Regions from separate parts of the Streptomyces sp. NPDC007901 genome, predicted to be linked through region 2. Evidence: riboswitches for the same ligand, from Rfam matches in the RefSeq annotation. Region 2 holds a riboswitch; each other region holds the start of a gene.
The links. Region 2 has a riboswitch for cyclic di-AMP ahead of ACFZDK_RS19900 (NlpC/P60 family protein). Riboswitches for the same ligand answer to the same signal wherever they lie in the genome.

Region 1 (4,841 bases), on a different contig from region 2:
CTCGATGCGCAGCAGCTGGTTGTACTTGGCGACGCGCTCGGAGCGGGCCGGGGCGCCGGTCTTGATCTGGCCGCAGTTGGTGGCGACGGCGAGGTCGGCGATGGTGACGTCCTCGGTCTCACCGGAACGGTGCGACATCATGCACTTGAAGCCGTTGCGCTGGGCGAGCTCGACGGCGTCCAGGGTCTCGGTGAGCGAACCGATCTGGTTCACCTTGACCAGCAGGGCGTTGGCGGTGCCCTCCTCGATGCCGCGGGCGAGTCGCTCGGGGTTGGTGACGAACAGGTCGTCGCCGACGATCTGCACCTTGTCGCCGAGCTTGTCGGTGAGGACCTTCCAGCCGGCCCAGTCGTCCTCGAACAGCGGGTCCTCGATGGAGACGAGCGGGTAGGCCGCCACGAGCTCCTCGTAGTACTCGGTCATCTCGGCGGCCGAGCGGGACTTGCCCTCGAACTCGTACTTGCCGTCCTTGTAGAACTCGGACGCGGCGACGTCGAGCGCGAGCGCGATCTGCTCACCGGGGACGTACCCGGCCTGCTTGATCGCCTCCAGGATGAGGTCGAGGGCCTCGCGGTTGGAGCCGAGGTTCGGGGCGAAGCCGCCCTCGTCGCCGAGGCCGGTGGCCAGACCCTTCGACTTCAGGACCTTCTTGAGGGTGTGGTAGACCTCGGCACCCCAGCGCAGCGCCTCGGAGAAGGACTCCGCGCCGATCGGGGCGATCATGAACTCCTGGATGTCGACGTTGGAGTCCGCGTGCGAGCCGCCGTTGAGGATGTTCATCATCGGGACGGGCAGCAGGTGCGCGTTCGGGCCACCGAGGTAGCGGAACAGCGGGAGGTCGGACGCCTCGGAGGCGGCGTGCGCGACGGCCAGGGAGACGCCGAGGATGGCGTTGGCGCCGAGCGAGCCCTTGTTGTCGGTGGCGTCCAGGTCGAACATGGCCTGGTCGATCAGGCGCTGCTCGGTGGCGTCGTAGCCGACGAGCTCCGGGCCGATCTGCTCGATCACGGCGAGGACGGCCTTCTCGACACCCTTGCCGAGGTAGCGGTTGGGGTCGCCGTCACGGAGCTCGATGGCCTCGAAGGCACCGGTGGAGGCGCCGGACGGAACGGCGGCACGACCCGTGCTGCCGTCGTCGAGGCCGACCTCGACCTCGACCGTGGGGTTGCCTCGGGAGTCCAGGATTTCCCGGGCTACGACGACGTCGATGGACGGCACGAGCATCTCCTTCTTGGGATGTGACGCTGGTTGTGCGGGGCGCACGCGGGCCTTGTCGGCCCTTGCTCAGCCTTGCGACTAGAGCCTAACCGCCCCGGGGCCGTCGGCCGTCGACCGACCGTCCCGTGGACAAGGACAGACGGTATCTATTGTTCACCCCCGGAACAAAGGGGGGCCGGATGAAGAACGGGAGAAGAACGGGCCAAAGAGAAACCCCGCCCCGGTGCGTACGGGGGAAAACGCACCGAGGCGGGGGGCCCGTGGGGGACGGGGGTGACCCTCACGTGGTCCCCACTATGAGGACCACGGCTGTGAGGGGGCTGTGGTTCAGCCAGGTCTTACTTCAGGTGCAGCTGCTGGCCGGGGTAGATGAAGTCGGCATCGTCGACGATGCCCTTGTTCAGCTTGAACAGCTCCTGCCAGCCGCCCTTGACCTTGTGCTTCTCGGCGATCGAGCTGAGGGTGTCACCCTTGACGACCTTGTACTCGCCGTCGCCCTTCTTGACCTTCTTGCCGGTCGGGGTGGTGACGGTCTTCTTGGCGGCCGGACGCTCGGCGGAGCGGGAGGCGGCCTGGGTGTCGGTCGAGCGGGTGCTGGTGCTCGACGAGTTGGAGGAGCCGGCGCTGCTGCCCGTGTAGGTGGCGCTGGACAGGCCCGTGCCGCAGACCGGCCAGGCACCCTTGCCCTGCGCGGCGAGGACCTTCTCGGCGATCGTGATCTGCTGCGCCTTGGTGGCCTGGTTGGCCTGCGCGGCGTAGGCGGTGCCGCCGTACGCGGCCCAGGTCGAGGCGGAGAACTGCAGGCCGCCGTAGTAGCCGTTGCCGGTGTTGATGGACCAGTTGCCGCCGGACTCGCACTGGGCGACGGTGTCCCACTCGGAGGCGGTGGCGGCGGAGGCGCTGCCGGCCGCCATCAGCGGGGCGGCGACGGCGACGCCGGTGACCCCGGCGACGGCGATGGCCCGGACGGCCTTGGACGGACGGCGGTGCTTGCCCTTGCCGGAAAACAGCATGGATCGATCCCCTCACCGACGCCTGCGAGGTGAGCTGTCGGGTTCGGGCCGGTTGAGTTGCCCGGCCGCACACCTGCCTGTCGGTGCGCGGCTTCACCCCGAGCCGGTTCCGGCGGCCTTTCGGCCATGAGGCCCCTGAGGGCTCAACTGCCGGACCCGGCACTTACCTTGGGTCCCCCGCTCCTGCCTACGGCGCTTGACGCGACGACTGTTCCCGGACGGCCGCTGGCAGGACTCGGCGTTGCGACGGCCGGGGCTCGTGGTGACGAGCGGCCTTGACCGTAAACAGGGCATCAGGTGAATTTCAAAGATGATCAGGGCTTCTGAGACTCATCCCACACTTTCACCAAACCGGACATTAGCGTCGAAGCGGGGCGCCAACTCCCGCTGCTTTTCGCCCGATTAGCTGCTGAGTTTCAGGGTCTGACCGGGGGCGATGGCGTTCGGGTCGGCGCCGATGTCCGCCTTGTTCGCGGCGTAGAGCGCGCGCCATCCGCCGTCGAGGTCAAGGGAGTCGGCGATGGAGGCGAGGGTGTCGCCGTCGCGGACGGTGTAGGTGCCGCTGTCGCGGGAGACGTGACGCCCGGAGGAGGTGACCTTCTGACCGTTTGTCGCACTTTCGTCCGCCGAGCCACCGCGGTGCTTGCCGCCGGTGCTCGCGGTCCCCGTGTCGACCAGACTCCAAGACCCGCCGGTCTGCCACGAATTGTCCGAGTCGTCGGCCTGGGGCACGACGGGGTTCTCGTCGGCCTTCGAGGCATCGGACTTGGATGATTCCGACTTGTCCGTCTTGGTGGATTCGCTGGGGGTGTCCGTCTTGGAGTCGCCGCTCGCGCTCGCGCTCGGGGAGGGAGTGACGGAGGCTTCCCCGGAGTCCGTGGCGTCCGAGGAGGAATCGGAACCCGAGGAGGAGGACGAATCCGACAGTCCGGAGGACGAGTCCGACGAGTCGGATGAACCGGACGAATCATCCGAGCCGCCGGCGCCCGGGTCGACGTTCACCGAGGCGTCGTCCGAGGAGAGCCCGGCGAGCAGGGCGCAGGTCCGCCAGGGCTTGGTGCCCTGGTCGGCGAGGATCTTCTCGGCGACCGCGATCTGCTGCGAACGGCTCGCCAGGTCGGGCGTGGTGGCGTACTGCGTGCCGCCGTACGCGTCCCAGTCGTCCTGCGACATCTGCAGGCCGCCGTAGTAGCCGTTGCCGGTGTCCATGCTCCAGGAGCCGCCGCTCTCGCAGTTGGCCACGTGGTCCCAGGTGGTGCCGTCGGCCGCGTTGGCGCTCGCCGCGCCGAGCAGCGGGAGGGCGATGGCGGAGCCGGTCACTCCGGCCGCGACGAGGAGAGCCGGAGCCTGACGGGGGCGACGGTGACGACCGTTCCCGGAGAGCATGCGGAAACCTTTCGAGCGACAGCGGTGACCGGTGCGGCGGGTCCCGCAGGGGCGCCGCACTGATGGGTGAACGTATAGGCAGACGATCACTTGTCACAAGTTAATGCCGCGCAGATCACGTGAAGATCACAGACTTGAGTGCTGGTCACCTTTGGCTGGTAAGGGGCTTACCGGTGACTTACCGGGCGACGGGGGTGAACTCCACCGGAAGGGTGCGCAGTCCGCGCATGATGAGCCCGCCGCGCCAGCGCAACTCGCCCGGATCCGCCGCGAGTCGCAGATCGGGCAGCCGGGTGAGGAGGGTGGCGAGCGCGGCCTGGCCCTCCAGGCGGGCGAGCGGGGCGCCCAGGCAGTAGTGGATGCCGTGGCCGTATCCGAGGTGCTGGTTGTCCCTCCGCGAGAGGTCCAGGGTGTCCGGCTCGGCGAACCGCTCCGGGTCCCGGTCCGCCGCGGCCAGGACGACCAGCACCGGGTCGCCGGCCGCGATGCGCTGCCCGCCGATGCCGAGCGGCTCGGTGGCGAACCGCCAGGTGGCCAGCTCCACCGGTCCGTCGTAGCGCAGGAGTTCCTCGACGCCGGTCTCCAGCAGACCGTGTTCGCCGACGGCGAGGGAGTCCTGCAGCCGCGCGCGCTGCTCGGGGTGGGTGAGCAGGGCGTACGTCCCGTTCCCGATCAGGTTGACGGTCGTCTCGAACCCGGCGAACAGCAGGATGAAGGCCATGGCGGCGGCCTCGTTCTCGGTGAGGTGCTCGCCGTGGTCCGAGGCCCGGATGAGCCCGGAGATCAGATCCTCGCCCGGACCGGCCTCGGCGGGCAGCGCCTCCCGCTTCCGGTGGATCAGCTCGGCCAGGTAGCCCCGCATCTTCTTCACCGACCGCGCGACCCCGCCCCGCGGCCCTCCCCCGTGTCGGATCATCATTCCCGCCCAGTCCCGGAAGTCGTCCTGGTCCTCGCGAGGGACGCCCAGCAGGTCGCAGATGGCGTAGATGGGGAGCGGGAAGGCGAACTCGTGGATGAGGTCCGCCTCCCCCTTCTCCGCGAACCCGTCGATGAGCCGGTCGGTCAGCTCCTGCACCCTGGGCGCGAACTCGGCCACCCGGCGCGGCGTGAACGCCTTGCTGACCAGCCGGCGCAGCCGGGTGTGGTCCGGCGGGTCGATGTTCAGCAGATGCGTCATGAGCTCGGCCTTGCGCTCGCCGGGGATCCCGGTCTTCCCCTTGGCGT
Region 2 (4,841 bases):
TGCCCGAGGGGCAGAGCGGGTACTTGTCCTTGAGCTGGCGGTCCTCGAAGCCGGTGCAGCTCCAGGAGGCGTTGGCGTTGGTGGGGCCGTTGACGAAGGCCTTGGCGTCGCCGGTGATGATGCGCAGCAGCCGGGGCATCCCGGTGACCTTGGAGGTGGGGTTGCCCTCGAAGGTCAGCGTGACCTCCTTCGCCGTGACGATCTGTCCGGCGTTGCCCTCGGTGCCACCGCCCGGCTTGTCGGCGTCCCGCTCCTGCTTGCCGTTCTGCAGCCGCAGGACCGGCCAGTAGTACGTGGACTTGTCGCCCTGGTCGACACAGCTGGTGTCGGCGTCGGCGAGGTCCTGGTCGCTGGCGAAGGCGTTGTTGGACTGGTTGCCGATGTAGTCGTGGAAGTGGTGGGCGCCGTTGGAGACACCGGGCGCGACGATCACGTTGTCCGAGTTGAACAGGCCGTTCGCGTTGACACCGCAGCTGGAGGCGAAGGTGCCGGTGGAGCCGCCGGACTGCTCGGCCGGGGTCTGCACATTGGGCTGGACGGTGGTGATGTCGGCGTAGTCGGCGGCGACCGGGCCGTTGCCGCCCTGGCCACCCTGTCCGCCGGTGCCCGTGCCGGTCCCGGTACCGGTGCTGCTGCCCTGGCTGGGCGTGGCGCTGTCCTGAGGTGCCGCCGACTGCTCGCCGCCCTGGTTCGAGGAGCGCAGGGTGCAGGCGGCGAGGTCGTCGAGGCCCTGGGGGCGGTCGCCCTCGCGGTCGATGGCGTCGGCGATCCGCCCGAGCGTCTCGGACCGCTTCTCCTTCAGCGGATTCATGATCGTCTGGTCGGCCAGGCCGGGGTTCTGCTCGATCGCGGCAGCGGATTCCTTGAGTTGCTGGTAGGCGGCCGCGATCTGCTGGTCCAGTTCGGCGAGTTCACGGTCGACGTCGGACCGGGCCCCGTCGGGCACCGCCGTCAACTCGCTGCCGACGTCGGGGCAGTAGACCGTGGGCGCGGAGAGCACCTGGCCCTGCCAGGGCTGCTGGTCCGAGCCGCCCTCGGTGGCCGACGCGTAGACGTTCACCGCGACCAGCCCTCCCCCGCCGAGCATCAGCGCGACCGCTGCGAACGTCGCGCGTCGTGCTCCGGTCGGTCGTCTGCGCCTGTTACGTCTCAAGGTCGTACTCACGGTCGTACCCCTGCGTGGTCGTGGGCGGCCGGGCATGGAAATCCCCGGCTTCATACGGACCGCGACACCACCGTGTTCAACGGTCTCAAGAATTCACGGTGACCTCACAGGCAGCACACCCGTGGAGTGACCGGTCGACTACGGAACGCACACGACGGGGCTCCGGATCGTGCCGCGCAATTTTTACGTTTCATGGGAAACTGGTGCGAAAACGGCGGGGAGGTGACCCTGTCATGAGCGAGGCGGAGATCGACTACGCCGCGGTGTTCCAGACACTGCCCGGGATGGTGGCGCTGCTGACCCCCGAGTTGGTGTACGCGGACGCCAACGAGGAGTTCCTGCGCATGGCCGGGCGCAAGCGCGAGGACATGGTCGGCCGGTATCTGTTCGACGTGTTCCCGGACAACCCCAACAACAGCACCGCGACCGGTATGCGCAACCTGGAGACCTCGCTGCTGCGGGTGCTGGCCACCGGCGAGCGGGACACCATGGCCCTGCAGCGGTACGACGTGGAGATCCCCGACCGGCCCGGGCACTGGGAGGAGCGCTACTGGAGCCCGGTGAACGTGCCGGTCCTCGGCCCGGACGGGACGGTCGTCCTGCTGGTGCACCTGGTCGAGGAGGTCACCGAGCTGATCCGGGCGCGCCGGGCCGCCGGCGACGGACGGACCCAGGTCCTGGAGGCCGAGCTGTACCGGCGCGCGGGCGAACTGCAGGAGATCAACGAGCGGCTGCGGCAGGCACACGCGCGGGAGCGCGAGGTGGCGGTCGCCCTGCAGGAGGCGATGCTGCCCGCCCCCCGGCAACTGGAGCACCACCCGGCGGCCGTGCGCTACCGGCCCGCGACCGGGGCGCTGAACGTGTGCGGCGACTGGTACGACCTGGTCGACCTGGTCGGCGGCGACTGCATCGGCGTCTCGGTCGGCGACGTGGTCGGGCACGGGCTCGAAGCGGCCTGCGTCATGGGGCAGTTGCGCAGTGCGCTCAGCGCGGTCTCCCGGGTGGCGGAAGGCCCGGCACAGGCGCTCGGCGTGCTGGGGCGGTACGCGCATGTGATCGACGGCGCCGAGTCGGCCACCGCCGTGACGGCGTTCGTGGACTTCGCCCGTCACACGGTCACCTACAGCAGCGCCGGGCACCCGCCGCCCGCCCTGCTGCACACCGACGGACGGGTGGAACTCCTCGACCGGGCCACCGATCCCCCGCTCGACGCCCGCCCCGATCCGCTGCCGCGCCCGCAGGCCGTCACCGCGTTCGAGGACGGCGCCGCCCTCGTCCTCTATACCGACGGACTGATCGAGCGCCGCCGCGAGGACATCGACACCGGGCTCGCCCGGCTCACCCGATCCCTCGCCGCACACCGCGAGTTGGACCCGGAGGATCTCGCCGACGCCGTCCTGCGGGAGCTGCTGCCACCGGATGGCGCGACCGACGACACCGCCCTGGTCGTCGTACGACTGTGATCAGCGCACGCGCGAAATGCCGTCCCGCACAGCCCCATACCGAACAGTACGACGAACATCACAAATACGTATCGGACATTACGCACGTCAACCTTCACACGAGTGACACAAGTTGGCTAAGTTGACGGCTAAGCCGCTCGGCTCCCCCCGGCGAATCCCGTCGGGCCGTGCGGCCTCCGCCGAGTCCGGTGTGCCCTCGTGGGGCGATCCGGAGCCGGGGACCCAACCGATCACTGGGGTGAATCGGCCAACTGCCCACAGGGCAAGGGCCGTAGGGCATACCTTCCGGATTCGACGCCCGAACCCGACAGCTAACCCGGTAGGCGGAGTACGGAAGGAGCACGACCCCCATGGCGTCCGAGAGCCGTGACGAGGTTCGACAGCGGATCAACAGCCTCTACGACCAGGCCGAGAACGCCACCGGGAACTACAACGCCACCCGTGCGATGAGCGGAGGCTCGCGCTCACGCGGTGTCCCGCTGTTCAAGCGGCCCCGCCGTGACGACCCGGGGCTGGACAACATCGCCCGGGAGTGGTTCGAGGGCGCGCGTTCGAGGCTGGGGCCGAGTGTCCCCGCCGCGCTGCCCTCCGACCGCATACCCGACCGGCCCGGCCCGCGCCGGCCCGTCAGCTCCATGGCCGCCGACCTGCTCGGCCAGCTGGAGGGCTCGGGTCCGTCCCGGCTGGAGCTGACCGCGGGACCGTCGGGGCAGACCGACATCGAGGTCGTCCGCGAGCTGCCGGCCCGCCCGAAGCTGGAGCTGACCGCCGGACCCGCCGCCGCGCTGCCGGCCGGCCCGTCGAGCCCGCCCAAGGCCGTGTCCGCCGCCGCGCCGCAGCGGGCCGCGCCGGGTACCTCCAAGACCAAGAACCAGCTCAAGATCGCCAAGGCCCGTGAGCTACTGTCCCAGCGCACCGGTCAGCGCGCGGTGGCGGCGCTCGAGGCGGCCCCCGCCGCACAGACGCAGACCTCGTGGGGCGTCCCCGAGGCCCAGGCTCCGGCGCAGCAGCAGTGGGCGGCCCCCGCCGTCGGCATCCCGGCCCAGCGCACCGACAGAGGCTCCTTCGGGTCCGGCGCGCCCGCCGGTCCGGGCAGGCTCCCGGCGTCGACCCCGTCGGACACCGGCACCATCCCGGTCGTGTCCCCCTCGGACACCGGCACCTTCCGCATCATGTCCCCCGGCGCCGGCACCCCCCAGCGCAGGAACCCGGCGGGCGCCGGCGCCCGCGGCATGGCCCCCGGCGATGCGGGTGCACCCCAGCCGATGCCCCCGATGGACGCCCCCGCCTCCCGCGTGATGAGCCCGGGCAGCGCCGACGCCACCCAGGTCATGCCCCCCGTGGACACCGGCGCCTCCCGCATCATGAGCCCGGGCAGCGCGGGCATACCCCAGGCGATGCCCTCGATGGACCTCGGCGCCTCCCGCGTGATGAGCCCGGGCAGTGCCGCCGCCACCCAGGTCATGCCTCCGGTGGACATGGGCGCCTCGCGTCTCATGAGCCCGGGCGCGGGCGCGCCCCAGGCCATGCCCCCGATGGACACCAGCGGCTCGTGGGTCATGACCCCGGGCGGCACGGGTGCCTTCCCGGCCGCCGGCCCCATGGACATGGGCGGCGTCCCCGCCCCGGCACCGAGGGACACCGGTTCCTTCCGCATCATGACCCCGGGCGCCACGGGCTCGTTCCCGATGCCGACGTCGCCCGACGCGGGTGCCTTCCCGGCCGCGGGTCCGTCGGACTCGGGCGCCTACCCGGCCGCGGCCCCCGCCGCGCCCATGTCGGCCCCGATGGACGCCGGGGCCTTCCAGGCCATGGCGCCGAACGCGACCGCGGCCTACGCGAGCGCGCCCCCGATCGCGGCTGACCTCGGCTACGCGGTCGCCGCCGACCCCGGCTACCCGGCCGCCGCGTACCCCACGGCGGCCCCCGCCGCTGCCATGGCCGCCATGACGCAGGCCGACCCCGGCACCGGAGCCTACTTCGCGGCACCCGGCGCCGACCTGGGCGGCTACGCCGTCGGTATGCAGCCCCCGGCCGCCGCCTACGCCGCCGCCCCGGCACCGGCCGCACCCGCCGCGCCGATGCCCACGGCGGTGCCGGACCCGCCGTGGGCGACGATGGCGTATGTAACGGCACCGACCGCGCCCGTCATGCCGATGGCCACCGCAGCCCCGGTCGCCACGGCTCCGCTCCCCACCACCCCGCTGCCGACC
Region 3 (4,841 bases), on a different contig from region 2:
CACGGTGACGGCGGCGGCGGCGAGAGTCCTGCGACGCGTTGCGTTGATGACCATGATTCCGTTTTCTCCCCCTGTGTCAGCCGACGCCCCCTGCGTCGGCTTCTGGGGAGGGGTACGGAACCGATCTGGTATTGGACTCAGTCCAGCTATGTGACGTGCGTCACAGACATATCCGCCGAGTCCGGGCCCTCACGGGTCGGGCGGGCAGTGGACCGGTACCAGCCGGACCGGCACCAGGCCGGCCCGCGGTGTCAGCCGGCCCGGTGCACCACCGCGTCGCACAGCTCCAGGAGGGCCGCCTTCGCGTCGCACTCCGGCAGCGGGGCCAGCGCGGCCCGCGCCTCCTCCGCGTACCGGACCGTGTCCCGGCGCGCCTGCTCCAGCGCCGGATGCACCCGCAGCGCCGCCAGGGCCTCCGCGAGCCGCACGTCGTCCGTGAGGTCGGAGTCCAGCAGCTCGCACAGCGCGACGTCCTCGGCGAGCGCCAGGCGTGCCGCCCGCTCCCGCAGCCGAAGCACCGGCAGAGTGGGGACGCCCTCGCGGAGGTCGGTCCCCGGGGTCTTGCCGGACTCGTGGGAGTCGGAGGCGATGTCCAGGACGTCGTCGGCGAGCTGGAAGGCGACGCCGAGCCGTTCGCCGTACTGGGTGAGGACGTCCACGACCGTCTCGTCGGCGCCGGACAGCATCGCGCCGAAGCGGCAGGAGACCGCGACCAGCGAGCCGGTCTTGCCGCTGAGCACGTCGAGGTAGTGGTCGACCGGGTCGCGGCCGTCCGTCGGGCCTGCCGTCTCGAGGATCTGGCCGGTCACCAGCCGCTCGAACGCGAGGGCCTGGACGCGCACCGCCTCGGGACCGAGATCGGCGAGGATCTGGGAGGCGCGCGCGAAGAGGAAGTCACCGGTGAGAACGGCGAGCGAGTTGCCCCAGCGGGTGTTGGCGCTGTCGACACCGCGCCGCACGGACGCCTCGTCCATGACGTCGTCGTGGTACAGGGTGGCCAGGTGGGTCAGCTCGACGACCACGGCCGACGGCACGACACCCGGCGCGTACGGGTCGCCGAACTGCGCGGCGAGCATCACCAGCAGCGGGCGGAACCGCTTTCCGCCCGCGCGCACGAGGTGCTGCGCGGCCTCCGTGATGAAGGGGACCTCACTTTTGGTGGCCTCTAGCAAGCCCTCCTCGACAGCCGTCAATCCGGCCTGGACATCGGCTTCCAGAGCCTGGTCCCGCACGCTCAGCCCGAACGGCCCGACGGTCACGAGGGGTCTCCTGTCTGCTGGTGTCCACTGGCGATTACACGGTTTGTCGATAGGTCGCTGCCATCACTCAAGTCAGCGTATCCGGTCAGGTTTCGATCACCGAGGGCGCCCACCGTTACACCCCGGGCGCTATCGGATCACGACCGGTATGTTTTTGATCAGCCGATACGATCTGACATCCACTGACTTAACAGGAAGTGCCGACAGTTGTCCCGAACCGCGGCATAGGCCGTGTCCCTGGCCGGCACCGCCGGGTCCGGGTCCGGCGACAGAGCCCCGCCGGGGAACCACCGCGCCTTCTCCGGTCGACATCACCTGCCCGGGGGTACCCCTTCCGCCACCGGCCGAAGCCGACGGGGGCACATCATGCCCGCCTGGACACCCTCGCGCGTCCACAAGATCACCCGCGAGGACCTCCGCCCTCCCGGACCCGCGGACCATCGCCCCCACGCGCGCGTGGCACCCGCCGACCGCAACGAGCGGACACCCCCGCACGGACGACACCGACGCCATCTTCGGCACCTCCCAGCACCGCGGACAATTCACCATGACAACGACCGGCCACGCGGCGGGGGTTCCGCCTCACGACGGACACGCACGCACCGAAGGGGACCGGCCCGCCATCCGGGATGACGTGACCAGGATCACGCACCCGTCGACAGCAGCCCCTCCTGCCATCAGTCGCGAGCAACAGGGGCGGATCGGGGGCAGTGGGAGTCGTCGGCGCCAACCGCTCGGCCATGCGCCCGGAGTGGCACGTGCGGTGGAGGCGCACGCGATCGATGACCCTTCTATCACCATTCGCACTTAAAGTCCGAAATAATCGGCAATATAAAAAGTCGGACTACATGCGAAATCACCCGTGACGTGGGTCACTTTCCCCGCCCCTAAAGGGGCATTGTGCGCGAATGGCAATGGGTGCACTTTCCGCCCGACCCAGAGAGGAGCGGATTCCAGGAAATCCCTCATGTCCGATTTGACTCGATTGCGGTTTCGTGAAGTAGGTCACGCGGGTCCGAATGCCGCATACCCCGTAAGGCGACCCTTCCTTCCCGTTCCCTGCGGGCGAGTTGAGGCTTGGCAACCGCAAAGGATCAAGCAGCACATACGTCACAGATCAAGGTCAATCAGTTCTTTATGTGAATCTGACACTTGTTCCGGACATGTGCTCTCGCATACGTTCCCGCTCGCCGGGCGGACGCCGAATCCTGCCGCCGCCCGTCGTGACCCATTGACGAGTCCATTCGCACGGCAGGAGCGGGGGAACCAGGTAAGCCGCCGGACCGGGCGACCGACGTGATCGATGTGATCGACGGACGTCGTACCGGAACGGCTAGGGGTGAAGTCGCCTCGCCTTAGGGCGGTGCGGCCGGGCACTCCCCGGGCCCGAACCCGACAGCTCACCTCGCAGGCGACGGAGAGGAACTTCGCCATGTCTGCTGCCGCCCAGAACCGCCGCCCCCGCCGCAACCGCATCGTCCGCACGCTCGCCGTCGTCGGCACCGGCGCCGCCGTACTCGCCCTCCCGCTCATCGGGGCGACCACCGCCTCGGCTGCCGTCGCCTCCACCACCACCGCCACGACGCCCTCGACGACCCTCGCCGGGTACCCGAACAACCTCGACGGCTGGATCCGGGAGTCGCTCGCGATCATGGCGGAGAAGCACATCCCGGGCACCTACAACGGCATCTACCGCAACGTGATCCGCGAGTCCTCCGGCAACCCGCAGGCCATCAACCTCTGGGACTCCAACGCGGCCAAGGGCATTCCCTCCAAGGGCCTGCTCCAGGTGATCGACCCGACGTTCAAGACCTACCACGTGGACGGCACGTCGTTCGACATCTACGACCCGGTCGCGAACATCACCGCCGCCTGCAACTACGCCGCCGCGCGGTACGGCTCGATCGACAACGTCCACGGCGCCTACTGATCACCGACGTTTGGGACGGCCCGAGTCGCTCAATGGCGCACAACGGCCTTACGGGAACAGTCTTTCGAGGGCGACGGCGATGCCGTCGTCCTCGTTCGACAAGGTGATCTCGTCGGCCACCGCCTTGAGTTCGGGGTGGGCGTTGGCCATCGCCACCCCGTAGGCCGCCCAGTCGAACATGGGGATGTCGTTGGGCATGTCCCCGAAGGCGATGGCCTGTTCGGGGCGCAGCCCCAGATGGTCGGCGGCCAGCGCCAGCCCGGTCGCCTTGGTCACCCCGCACGGCTGGAGTTCGACGGTTCCCGGCCCCGACATGGTGACCGTGGCGAGCGACCCGACCACCGCGCGGGCGGTCGCCGCCAGCTCGTCGTCGGACAGGGTGTGGTGGCGCAGCAGCACCTTGCTGATGGGCGCGCACCACAGGTCGTCGCGCCGGCCCACGCGCAGCGCCGGCAGCGTGGGGTGGGGCATCAGATAGCCCGGTTCGATGAGCGTGAGCCCGTCCACGCCGTCCTGGTCGACCGCCGCGTACACCTGGCCGACCTCGGCCTCGATCTTGCCGAGCGCGGTCTCCGCCAGCTCCCGGTCCAGGGTGACCGACCACAGCAGACGCTGCGCACCGGCGTCGTACACCTGCGCGCCCTGACCGCAGACCGCGAGTCCCGTGCTGCCGAGGTCGTCGAGGAGCGGGCGCACTCTCGGCGCGGGGCGGCCGGTCACCACGAGGTGCCGGGCGCCGGCCCGGCCGGTCCGCGCGAGCGCGGCGAGCGACCGGTCCGAGAGGGTGTCGTCGGCGCGCAGCAGCGTGCCGTCCAGGTCGGTGGCGATCAGTGAGTACGGGAGGGGTGCGACCATGATCAGAGAATACGGACAGCACGGCCCTGAGACTCACTGTGCGTTTCGGCCTCAAGTGGCGGCCGCCGCCTCCGTGATGGGGTCGTTGTCAGTGGGGCCCGTTACGTTTGTGGTGAGGTGACCGCACCGGTCGGACGGGGACGGGTGTGGTGAAAGACGCCCGGCGGCTCGGACTCCGGTTCGACGGGGACGGCGGTGGCGCCGAACTGGACGCCGGGACATGTCTGTTGGCGCCGCCGCAGGTCAGGCGTGGGCTGCCGCGAGGTGCTTGGCCAGGCGCGGCGAGGCGAACTCCGTGCCGCACACGAACCGCATCACCGGGCCGTACGACGCCGCCGCGGGCAGGCCGGTGAAGTACAGGCCGCGCACCGAGGAGACGTATCCGGCGCCGAGTCTCGGGGCGCCGCGGCTGACCGCGACGCGGGTGCGCAGTTCGGGGCCGAGGAAGTCCAGCGCGGCGACGTCCACGCGGTAGCCGGTGGCGGCGATGACGTGGTCGGCGGCGAGGCGGTCGGTACGGCCGTCGTGGGTGCGGACGGTGAGGACCGGGGCGCCGTCGGAGATGTCGGCGCCGGTGACCGCGGCGACCTCGCGGACCTGGACCTTCCCCTCGAAGCGGTCGCGCAGCCACCAGGCGCCGAGCGGGCCGAGGACCCGGCGGACCAGGTAGTGGCGGACCTGCGCCGGGAGGTAGCGGTAGGGGTGCGGGTAGTAGCTGAGCGCCCACAGGGACCAGGCCCGGCCGAACGGGGACTCCGGGCGCAGCTTCGGCTGGTCCCAGGGCGGCGCGCCGAAGG

Region 1: linked by a shared signal. The riboswitch ahead of ACFZDK_RS36875 (transglycosylase family protein) and the one ahead of ACFZDK_RS19900 (NlpC/P60 family protein) in region 2 are both predicted to bind cyclic di-AMP.
Region 3: linked by a shared signal. The riboswitch ahead of ACFZDK_RS01075 (transglycosylase SLT domain-containing protein) and the one ahead of ACFZDK_RS19900 (NlpC/P60 family protein) in region 2 are both predicted to bind cyclic di-AMP.

What each region holds. Positions count from the first base shown of each region.
Region 1 covers NZ_JBIBKW010000014.1:103,086-107,926, forward strand. The annotation lists gene eno (phosphopyruvate hydratase) at 1-1,224, opposite strand, end outside; gene ACFZDK_RS36875 (transglycosylase family protein) at 1,557-2,231, opposite strand; cyclic di-AMP (ydaO/yuaA leader) riboswitch at 2,236-2,436, opposite strand; gene ACFZDK_RS36880 (transglycosylase family protein) at 2,634-3,617, opposite strand; gene ACFZDK_RS36885 (cytochrome P450) at 3,796-4,841, opposite strand, start outside.
Region 2 covers NZ_JBIBKW010000005.1:542,508-547,348, forward strand. The annotation lists gene ACFZDK_RS19890 (DUF1996 domain-containing protein) at 1-1,087, opposite strand, end outside; gene ACFZDK_RS19895 (SpoIIE family protein phosphatase) at 1,399-2,628, shown strand; cyclic di-AMP (ydaO/yuaA leader) riboswitch at 2,796-2,970, shown strand; gene ACFZDK_RS19900 (NlpC/P60 family protein) at 2,979-4,841, shown strand, end outside.
Region 3 covers NZ_JBIBKW010000001.1:208,546-213,386, reverse strand. The annotation lists gene ACFZDK_RS01085 (CHRD domain-containing protein) at 1-54, opposite strand, end outside; gene ACFZDK_RS01080 (polyprenyl synthetase family protein) at 252-1,259, opposite strand; cyclic di-AMP (ydaO/yuaA leader) riboswitch at 2,482-2,686, shown strand; gene ACFZDK_RS01075 (transglycosylase SLT domain-containing protein) at 2,692-3,189, shown strand; gene ACFZDK_RS01070 (Cof-type HAD-IIB family hydrolase) at 3,238-4,044, opposite strand; gene ACFZDK_RS01065 (FAD-dependent oxidoreductase) at 4,288-4,841, opposite strand, start outside.